DNA from 2 places in the Cytobacillus sp. BC1816 genome. Region 2 is predicted to be linked to the other one. Evidence: a T-box and tRNA genes for the amino acid it is inferred to sense, from the RefSeq annotation. Region 2 holds a T-box; the other holds one or more tRNA genes.
What was found. A T-box is a leader RNA that pairs with one kind of tRNA and senses whether it is charged. The one in region 2 lies ahead of glyQ (glycine--tRNA ligase subunit alpha), so its partner is inferred to be a tRNA-Gly.
Positions count from the first base shown of each region.

Region 1: it encodes a tRNA-Gly, which carries the amino acid that the T-box ahead of glyQ (glycine--tRNA ligase subunit alpha) is inferred to sense. The anticodon was not compared.

Region 1 is NZ_CP195611.1:1,183,885-1,188,313, reverse strand. It holds gene queG (tRNA epoxyqueuosine(34) reductase QueG) at 1-747, opposite strand, end outside; gene ACR42H_RS06340 (B3/B4 domain-containing protein) at 855-1,523, shown strand; tRNA gene ACR42H_RS06335 (tRNA-Gly) at 1,648-1,721, opposite strand; gene ACR42H_RS06330 (sugar phosphate isomerase/epimerase family protein) at 2,070-3,038, opposite strand; gene ACR42H_RS06325 (Gfo/Idh/MocA family protein) at 3,058-4,089, opposite strand; gene ACR42H_RS06320 (Gfo/Idh/MocA family protein) at 4,099-4,429, opposite strand, start outside.
Region 2 is NZ_CP195611.1:4,049,005-4,053,433, forward strand. It holds gene glyS (glycine--tRNA ligase subunit beta) at 1-1,781, opposite strand, end outside; gene glyQ (glycine--tRNA ligase subunit alpha) at 1,774-2,664, opposite strand; T-box leader at 2,780-2,965, opposite strand; gene recO (DNA repair protein RecO) at 3,051-3,803, opposite strand; gene ACR42H_RS20675 (YqzL family protein) at 3,834-3,977, opposite strand; gene era (GTPase Era) at 4,138-4,429, opposite strand, start outside.

The DNA.
Region 1 (4,429 bases), 2.5 Mb from region 2:
TTCAGGGCATACGGTTTGACAGGTATCGCACCCATAAAGTCTGTTCCCCAGTTTTTCTCTATATGGCTCTGGAAGAAAGCCTTTTGTCTGCGTCAGAAACGCGATGCACTTCTGTGCATCAAGCTGACCTCCCTGAATTAAAGCACCAGTAGGACAGACGTCTACACATTTATTGCAGCTGCCGCATCTGTCTTCCATTGGTTTATCCGGCTCAAATGGCAGATTCGTTATCATTTCTCCAAGATAGACATAAGATCCGAATTCAGGTGTGATGATAGAACAGTTCTTTCCGCTCCAGCCAATTCCGGCACGCTGCGCTACGGCCCGATCCACAAGCTCACCTGTATCCACCATGGATTTGCATATCGCCTCAGGGATTCTTGACTGAATGAATCCCTCAAGTTTCTGCAGACGTTCCCTCAAGATATGATGATAGTCTTTCCCCCATGAAGCGCGGCAGAAAATTCCTCTTCGTTCACCTCTTTTGCTGACAACTCTGACCTTCATTTTGGAAGGGTAAGCAACAGCTATTGAGATAATGGATTTGGGCTTGTCCAATAGCAGGCCCGGATTCACTCTCTTCTCAATATCAGGCTCTTCAAATCCTGATTGATATTGAAGTTCCTGCTGACGAATCAGTCTATTTTTCATCTCATCAAAAGTGCCGGCTGCTGTAAAACCGATTTTATCTATACCAATTGTTTTGCTGTATTCAATCACTTCCTGCTTGAATTGGGCAAAATTCATTGTATAACCTCCTTTCATGAAAATTACATTTATATGAAAGCCTTTAATTTTTTGAATCACCGATTATTATGATAAACTATTTTAAAGTAATTTTGGAGGTGGAAAGCTTGGAAATTACGATTGCTCCCGAGTTGTGCAGGTTATTTCCCCAATTTAAAATTGGATTCATTACATATAAAAATATAGAAGTCGGACAATCTCCTCAAATGGTAAAGGGCAGACTCCAGTTATTTCAGGAATCAATTTATTTTGACTTAGAGGACAAGAATGTTACAGAATTTGAAGGGATCAAAGAATGGAGACAGATTTTCAAAACAGCAGGCAAGGATCCAAATCGGTACCGCCACTCTGCAGAAGCACTATACAGGAGAATTAAAAAGCAAAATTATCTGCAGCCGGTCAACAGCTCCATAGATATTAACAACTTCTTTTCCCTCGAATATCAAATACCGATTGGCGTGTATGATGCCGATATGCTTTCAGGCAATGTGACTATCAGGTTAGGCAAAGAAGGAGAAGAATATAACGGTTTAAACGGGAGACCCAACTCGCTATCCAATTTAATTATTAGCGAAGATGCGTCAGGGCCATTTGGCAGTCCGTTTGTCGACTCTGAAAGGACAGCGGTGACGGAACAGACTAAAAATGCCGTTCAGATCGTTTATTTGCGCCCTTCTCTGGAAATGGCAAAGGCTGAAAAAATGGTTGAGTCCTTAATGAACATGTACACGCAAGTGCATGGAGGAGAAGAAAACTTTAAGGTAATTGGATGTTAAAAAAGTTTATTAAAAGTCGAGCGGGATCTGCGGATGCCGCCCGATCTTTTTGCATAATAGCCAAAGAAAATGAAAAAACGCAATACCTCGTTCTTTTTGAACGAAACACTGCGTTGGCTATGTATGGAGCGGGTGAAGGGAATCGAACCCTCATCATCAGCTTGGAAGGCTGAGGTTTTACCACTAAACTACACCCGCATTTGTATGAAGTTACTGACTACTGATTTTTTTCCCGTTCTTGCATGCCTCTTCCTCTAAAAGCTTTTTCAAGAAGCCTATGCGTCGAGGCAACTCGGAGATGATTCATGGATGTGTTGCTCGTGGCTGAGGTTTTACCACTAAACTACACCCGCATTTGTGTATTTATATTTAATCATTAATGAAATTATTCCTAGATCCTTTGTCGATTTTTATCAACAGCAAAATAAACATTGTGTCGAATCAACTATTTAATAATACTAAATTCAGCCACAATGGTCAACCTTTTTTTGAGAAATTTGTCGAAAATACAGGAAAGGATTTATAATCCTCCCCTGCTAAAGTTGTTTACACCCACCACATTTCTGAAGGCTGCTCTTCGATTAAGATCGATTTAAGGTTCCTGACTGCCCTTGTAAATCCTTCTTCTATAGACATAAGCGGATCTTCATGCTCAATGCTGACAACATAATCATACCCGAATGTCCGTAAAGCGCTCATCATATCCGACCATTCCTGCAGGCCGTGTCCGCACCCGACTGACCTGAATGTCCAAGCTCTGGTCTGAACATTTCCATACGGCTGCATATCCGTTAAACCGTACATATTAACATTTTCCTGGTCAATATAGGTATCTTTTGCATGAAAATGATGAATGGCATTTTCTTTCCCCAGAATCTTTATTGCTGCAACAGGGTCGATTCCCTGCCACCATAAATGGCTTGGATCCAGATTGGCTCCAATGGCGTCACAGGTTTCTTCCCTTAATTTCAGAAGGGTATAAGGAGTATGCACAAGGAATCCGCCATGGAGTTCAAGACCAATTTTCACATTATGATCTTTTGCAAATTGCCCGGCTTTCTTCCAGTAAGGAATGAGTTTCTCCTCCCATTGCCATTTCAGCACTTCTCCATACTCATTCGGCCATGGAGCAACCGGCCAATTTGGATGCTTGGCCCCTTCCCCATCACCTGCAGTGCCGGAAAAACAGTTAACAACCGGAACATTCATTAAGCTGGCTAACTTAATTGTGTCATATAAAACGCGGTCCGATTCCTCTGCAAATGCGCTATCAGGTGAAATCGGATTGCCATGGCAGCTAAATGCGCTGATTTCAAGACCTCTTGATAAAACCTTGTTCAGGTAATCATCCCTGAGTTCTTTACTTTCTAAAAGCTCGTGCAAACTGCAGTGCGCGTTTCCGGGATATGCTCCGGTTCCGATTTCAATAGCCTTAAGCCCTGCAGCTTTCACATGATCAAGCATTTCTTCAAATTTTTTCTCAGCAAATAAAACGGTAAACACACCAAGCTTCATTAAAATCCCCTCCAGGCTTCTATTCTCTTCTGCCCATTTCACTGCTTTTATAAATTGCATCAATAATTCTGGTTGTCTGCAGTGCTTCTTCTGCGTCTACTATAAATGCTTCTCTCCCCAAACAGCTGTCAATAAAGTTTCGCGCCTGAGCCAAAGCATAGTCATCCTCCCCTGGCAGCCATTCTGAGTGTGTATTAAGCAGCATTCCATGTTTGGATTGGTTCAAGCTGAATGGGAATAAATCAATTCCTCCATCCTGCCCTGAAAGGCTGAGACTTTCTTCATCCTGTTCGATATTGGCTGACCATGAGGTTTCAAAAAGCAGGGATGCTCCATTGGCAAATTTTATATAAGCTGTCACATGGTCATCGACATTAAAGGATTGATGGTCAAAACTTCCCCATAGATTCACCTGCTCAGGCATTCTGCTCAATGTATTATAAGCTGTACCGGAAACCTCGGTTTCCTCCGGGTTTCCCAGAAGCCAAAGCGAGAGGTCAAGCAAGTGGCATCCATAATCAATCAAACTCCCTCCGCCCTGAAGTTCCTTATTGGTGAAAACACCCCATCCCGGCACCTTTCTTCTTCTCATCGCCCGTGCCCTGGCTGCAAATGGAAGACCAATTTCATCTTCTGAAATGAGTTTTTTGGCAGCTTGAGCCTCTTTCATAAACCGGTAGTGGTAGGCAATGGCCAAAACCTTTCCAGACCTGTCTCTGGCTTCTATCATTTTCCTGCATTCTTCTGCTGTCATGGCCATCGGCTTCTCACACAAAACATGCAGCCCAGCCTCCAGTGCAGCAGCCGTAATCTCAGCATGAAACTTATTCGGTGTACAAATAACTACAGCATCTGTTTCACTGAACACTTCTTTATAATCTGTGAAAACGCTGTTAATTCCAAACTTCTTTGCAGCCAATTGTGCAGTATCCGCATTCACATCGCAAATAGCTGTTATGGATGCATTATCCGATAATTTTAATAAAACGGGAATATGCCTGGACTGGGCTATTCCGCCAGCACCGATAATTCCGATCCGAAGTTTCTTCATTGATGCACCTCAATTAATTCTGACAATCTGCTTTGTTTCGCTTGCCTCCAGCGCAGCAAGTATCACCTGGAGCGACTTCATTCCCTCAGAACCAGGAATCGCAGGCTCCTGTTCATTTAAGATACTTTCAAGAAAATGATCAATGACGCCTGAATTCTTTTGTCCTCCTTCTTCATTTGTCTGAATCCCGCCGAGTTCGTACTTCACTGTATCACCGTTTGCATACTGAACAATGAGAGAATGCACCGGATCATCCTCTAATCTCAAAATTGCCTTTTCTCCATAAATAATGGTGGAATTGTCTTCTTTTGAGACATAAGACCAGCTTGCAGCCAATGTA
Region 2 (4,429 bases):
GCAATGTTGATAACTCGGCTAAGAGCTTCAATGCTTTCCTTGAAGCCTGCAGCATCCTTATGGGACTCCAATACTTCAGCTCTTTTTACAAGTGAAGGCACCGAACCGATTTCACTGCCTAAAACGGCTTCAATTAAGTCATAGCGAACTGTCTTCTCCTGCAGCAAATATTTGATTCTTAATTTAAAGAATGAAACTAGTTCCTGCATCAATTCACTCTTTGATTTCTTTCCAATCTTCGAATTAAGAACAGTCTCAGAAGATAATGCAATCAATTCTTCGAGTTTCAAATCCCAATTTTTTGCCAGCAGCGTCTGGATAACACCCGTTGCCTGTCTTCTTAAGGCATATGGATCCTGGGAACCGCTTGGGATAATCCCTATTGCAAAGGAAGACACAATTGTGTCGAGCTTTTCAGCAATGGAAAGCACTGCACCAGCATTACTTGCAGGCGTCTTGTCCTCTGCATTGCGCGGCATATAATGTTCATTGATTGCACGCGCCACAGCTTCTTTTTCACCTTTTTGCAGAGCGTATTTTTCCCCCATAAAGCCTTGCAGCTCTGGAAATTCATAAACCATATGTGAAACAAGGTCGAACTTGCTGATTTCAGCAGCCCGGTCTGTCACTGCCTTTGCCTCATCGCTGAAATGAAGATTTTCACTCAATTTACTTGCCAGATGGCGAACACGGTCCACCTTTTCAGCAAGAGTTCCAATTTCTTCATGATAAACAATGTTTTTAAGTTTTTCCAGTGATGCCGCGATTTCCGTTTTCTGGTCCTCCCTGTAGAAGAAAGCTGCATCAGAAAGTCTTGCCCGCAATACTTTCTCATTTCCTTTAGCCACTTTCTCCAAATGTTCATGGGATCCATTTCGGACAGTTACAAAGTAAGGAAGCAGCCTGCCCTCTTTGGACTTTACCGGAAAATAACGCTGATGCTCTTTCATGGATGTAATTAAAACCTCTTCCGGAAGCTCCAGGTATTCTTCTTCAAACTGGCCATATAATGCTGTCGGATACTCAACCAGATTGTTTACTTCTTCCAATAAATCTTCATCTACAGGGATCACCCAGTCTTTTTCTTCTTCAATTTTTTCCAATTGTGATAGAATAGCACTTTTTCTTTCCTGCGGATTAGTTATCACATATTGCGCCAGCAGGGCCTTCTCATAATCAGAAGGATTGTTAATTACAATCTCTTCGCCCAGAAACCGGTGGCCCCTTGTAAGGTTAGAAGTATGAACATTTGTAATTGCAAAAGGAATGACTTCATTTCCGAATAATGCCATAAGCCATTTGATCGGCCTGATAAAGCGCAGCTCCTGGTTTGCCCAGCGCATATTTTTCGGGAATGATAGCGAGGTGACAATCTGCTGGAGTTCCGGCAGCAGTGCTGCTGTTTCCTTACCTTTAATAAATTTGCTGACATGGGCATATTCAACCCCATTAATTTCTTTAAAGAATATATCTTCAACAGAAGCTCCCTGGCCCCGGCTGAATCCAACAGCAGCTTTAGACCATTCTCCATTATCGGTTAAGGCAATTTTTTTTGCAGGTCCTTTCGCTTCCTCATTTATGTCCTCCTGGGCGGTATCTACTCCCGTTACAAGAACAGCCAAACGGCGGGGAGAAGAGAAAGCGCTGATCTCGTCAAAAGATATTTTCTTTTCCAAAAGCCATGATTTCACTTTATCTGAAAGCTGATTCATTGAATTAGTGACAAATCTGGCAGGCATTTCTTCAAGTCCAATTTCCAGCAGAAGATCTTTCTTATTCATGAGATCCTTCCTCCTTATCCTTTAAAATTGGGAAGCCGAGTTTTTCTCTCTCTTCATAAAAAGTTTTGGCTACTTTTCTGGCCAGATTTCGGCATCGGGCGATATAGCCGGTTCTTTCTGTTACAGAAATCGCTCCCCTTGCATCAAGCAGATTAAAAGTATGAGAGCATTTTAATACGTAGTCATATGCCGGGTGTACTAGTCCCTCATCCATTTGCCGATGTGCTTCTTTTTCATAAATATTGAACAAATTGAAGAGCATTTCCTGATCTGATGTTTCAAATGTGTATTTTGAATGCTCGAACTCAGGCTGCAGGAAGATATCTCTAACCGTAAACCCGTCAGTCCATTCAAGGTCAAAGACATTTTCCTTGTCCTGAATGTAGGATGCAAGCCTTTCAATTCCGTATGTAATCTCAACCGACACAGGCTTACATTCCAATCCGCCTACCTGCTGGAAATATGTGAACTGCGTTATTTCCATACCATCAAGCCAAACTTCCCATCCTAAGCCTGCACAGCCAAGAGAAGGATTTTCCCAGTTATCTTCTACAAACCGGATATCATGTTCAAGCGGATCAATGCCCAATGCTTTTAATGAATCAAGATACAGCTCCTGAATATTATCCGGCGACGGCTTCATGATCACCTGAAATTGATGATGCTGATAAAGCCGGTTTGGATTCTCACCATAACGTCCATCGGCCGGACGGCGTGAAGGCTCCACATAAGCAACATTCCACGGTTCTGGACCAATCGCTCTTAAAAAAGTGTACGGGCTCATTGTTCCGGCCCCTTTTTCAGTGTCATAAGCCTGCATCAAGATACACCCCTGTTCAGACCAATGTTTTTGAAGTGTTAATATCATGTTTTGAATATTCATAGGACACCTCTTTCTTATTTGTATAAAGTAAAGCTTTATGAACTTAACAGCTGTCTACCCACAGTGCTTCCGTTTTTCTGTGAACATAAAAAACTCCCGTCTCTATGCCCAATGGCATAGGGACGAGAGTTTACCCGCGGTTCCACCCTATTTGCTGCGATTTTGACCGCAGCCTCTTTAGTTGTCGATAGACAATATTGCTCTGGAGCGCCCTTCCTTAACCATCCATGCCCGGCTCCCACTATCCCGGGTTCGCTTTAAATAGAAAAGGTTAAGTACTCTTCTCCTTCACAGCAATTATATTTTATTAATTTGAATCATAGCGGAATGGATTTGAATTGTCAATAATAACAAAAGCCAATGCGCTTCGATTATAAAGGAACGCATTACATTAAATCATTAAACTTAGCCATTTGATTCAGAAACTTCTTTGTCTTCAAGTTTAAGCCTGAATACTCTTCATAATAGGCAGAAATAATCTTTTTCAATTCAGCTTTGGTTTCCGGTTTGACAGAGATATTGCCGAGCCGGGACAAGTCAAAAAAATAAAACAGGCGAAGCAGCTTAATAGTCGCCTGGGACACTTTATAATGATAGGGATCCTTATCAAGGCAGCGGTGACAAATCAGACCGTTTTCCCGGATAGAAAATGCAAAATGCCCGTCAGTGCTTCCGCAGACAGAACATTGATCAAGTACTGGATATAAACCCAGGGCATTCAGCATTTTCATTTCATAAATGTTTGTGAGAATCTCCGGGTCATACCCTTCGTTTATTAAATTTAGCGTTTGATACAGCAATTCGAACAAGAATGGATTGGGCTTCTTATCCTCAATGCTTTTATCAGTCAAATCGACAATATAGCTTGCATATGCCGTCAGAAAAATATCTTCTTTAATGGACCGCATAGATGAAATCATGTCCCCCTGCTGCAGGGTACCCAATCCGCTTCCACGCTGAACTAAGAAATTCCCGTATGTAAAAAGCTGGGTGACAGCAGCAAGTCTGCTGTTCGGCTTTTTCGCTCCTCGTGCCATCACACCAACTTTTCCCCATTCACGGGTATATAAAGTAACAATCTTATTTGTTTCACTATAATTAGTTGTCCTGATGACGATGCCTTCACATTTATCAAGCAACCGTGACACCATCCCTGTCTTTCGACAAACCTATGAGATGGGAAAATCAGCTTCTGCTAGCTCTTCATCATTGCTGCCGGGTATATCCTGAGTTTCCTTTTCTAGCTCCTTGAAGAGAAGATATGTGTCAATATTTCCTGTCTGGGAAAACACTCTCCAGGTAAAATCCATCATCGAAAACCCCACCTTTCAGTTATTTCAACTAGCAATTTCTTTATCCCAATACATTTATCTATATCATAGCCTGTCTTTGTAAAATCATGAGACGAAAATATTGTCAATCACCTGTATGCATATAAATCAGAAATGAATAATAATGTAATTAGGGCTGGGTTTAGTACTCATCTTCACGGAAGCCAAAGTCGCGGAGCTGAGTCATTTTATTGCGCCAGTCTTTTTGAACTTTGACCCATAGCTCCAGAAAAACCTTTGATCCAAGAAGATTCTCAATATCCACCCTTGCTCTTTTTCCGATTTCCTTGAGCATTTTCCCTTGCTTTCCAATCACAATGCCCTTTTGGGAGTCACGCTCCACAATGATTGTAGCCATGACATGAATGACATCCTTATCTTCGCGGCGCTCCATTTTATCAATGGTTACAGCAAGCGAGTGCGGTATTTCTTCT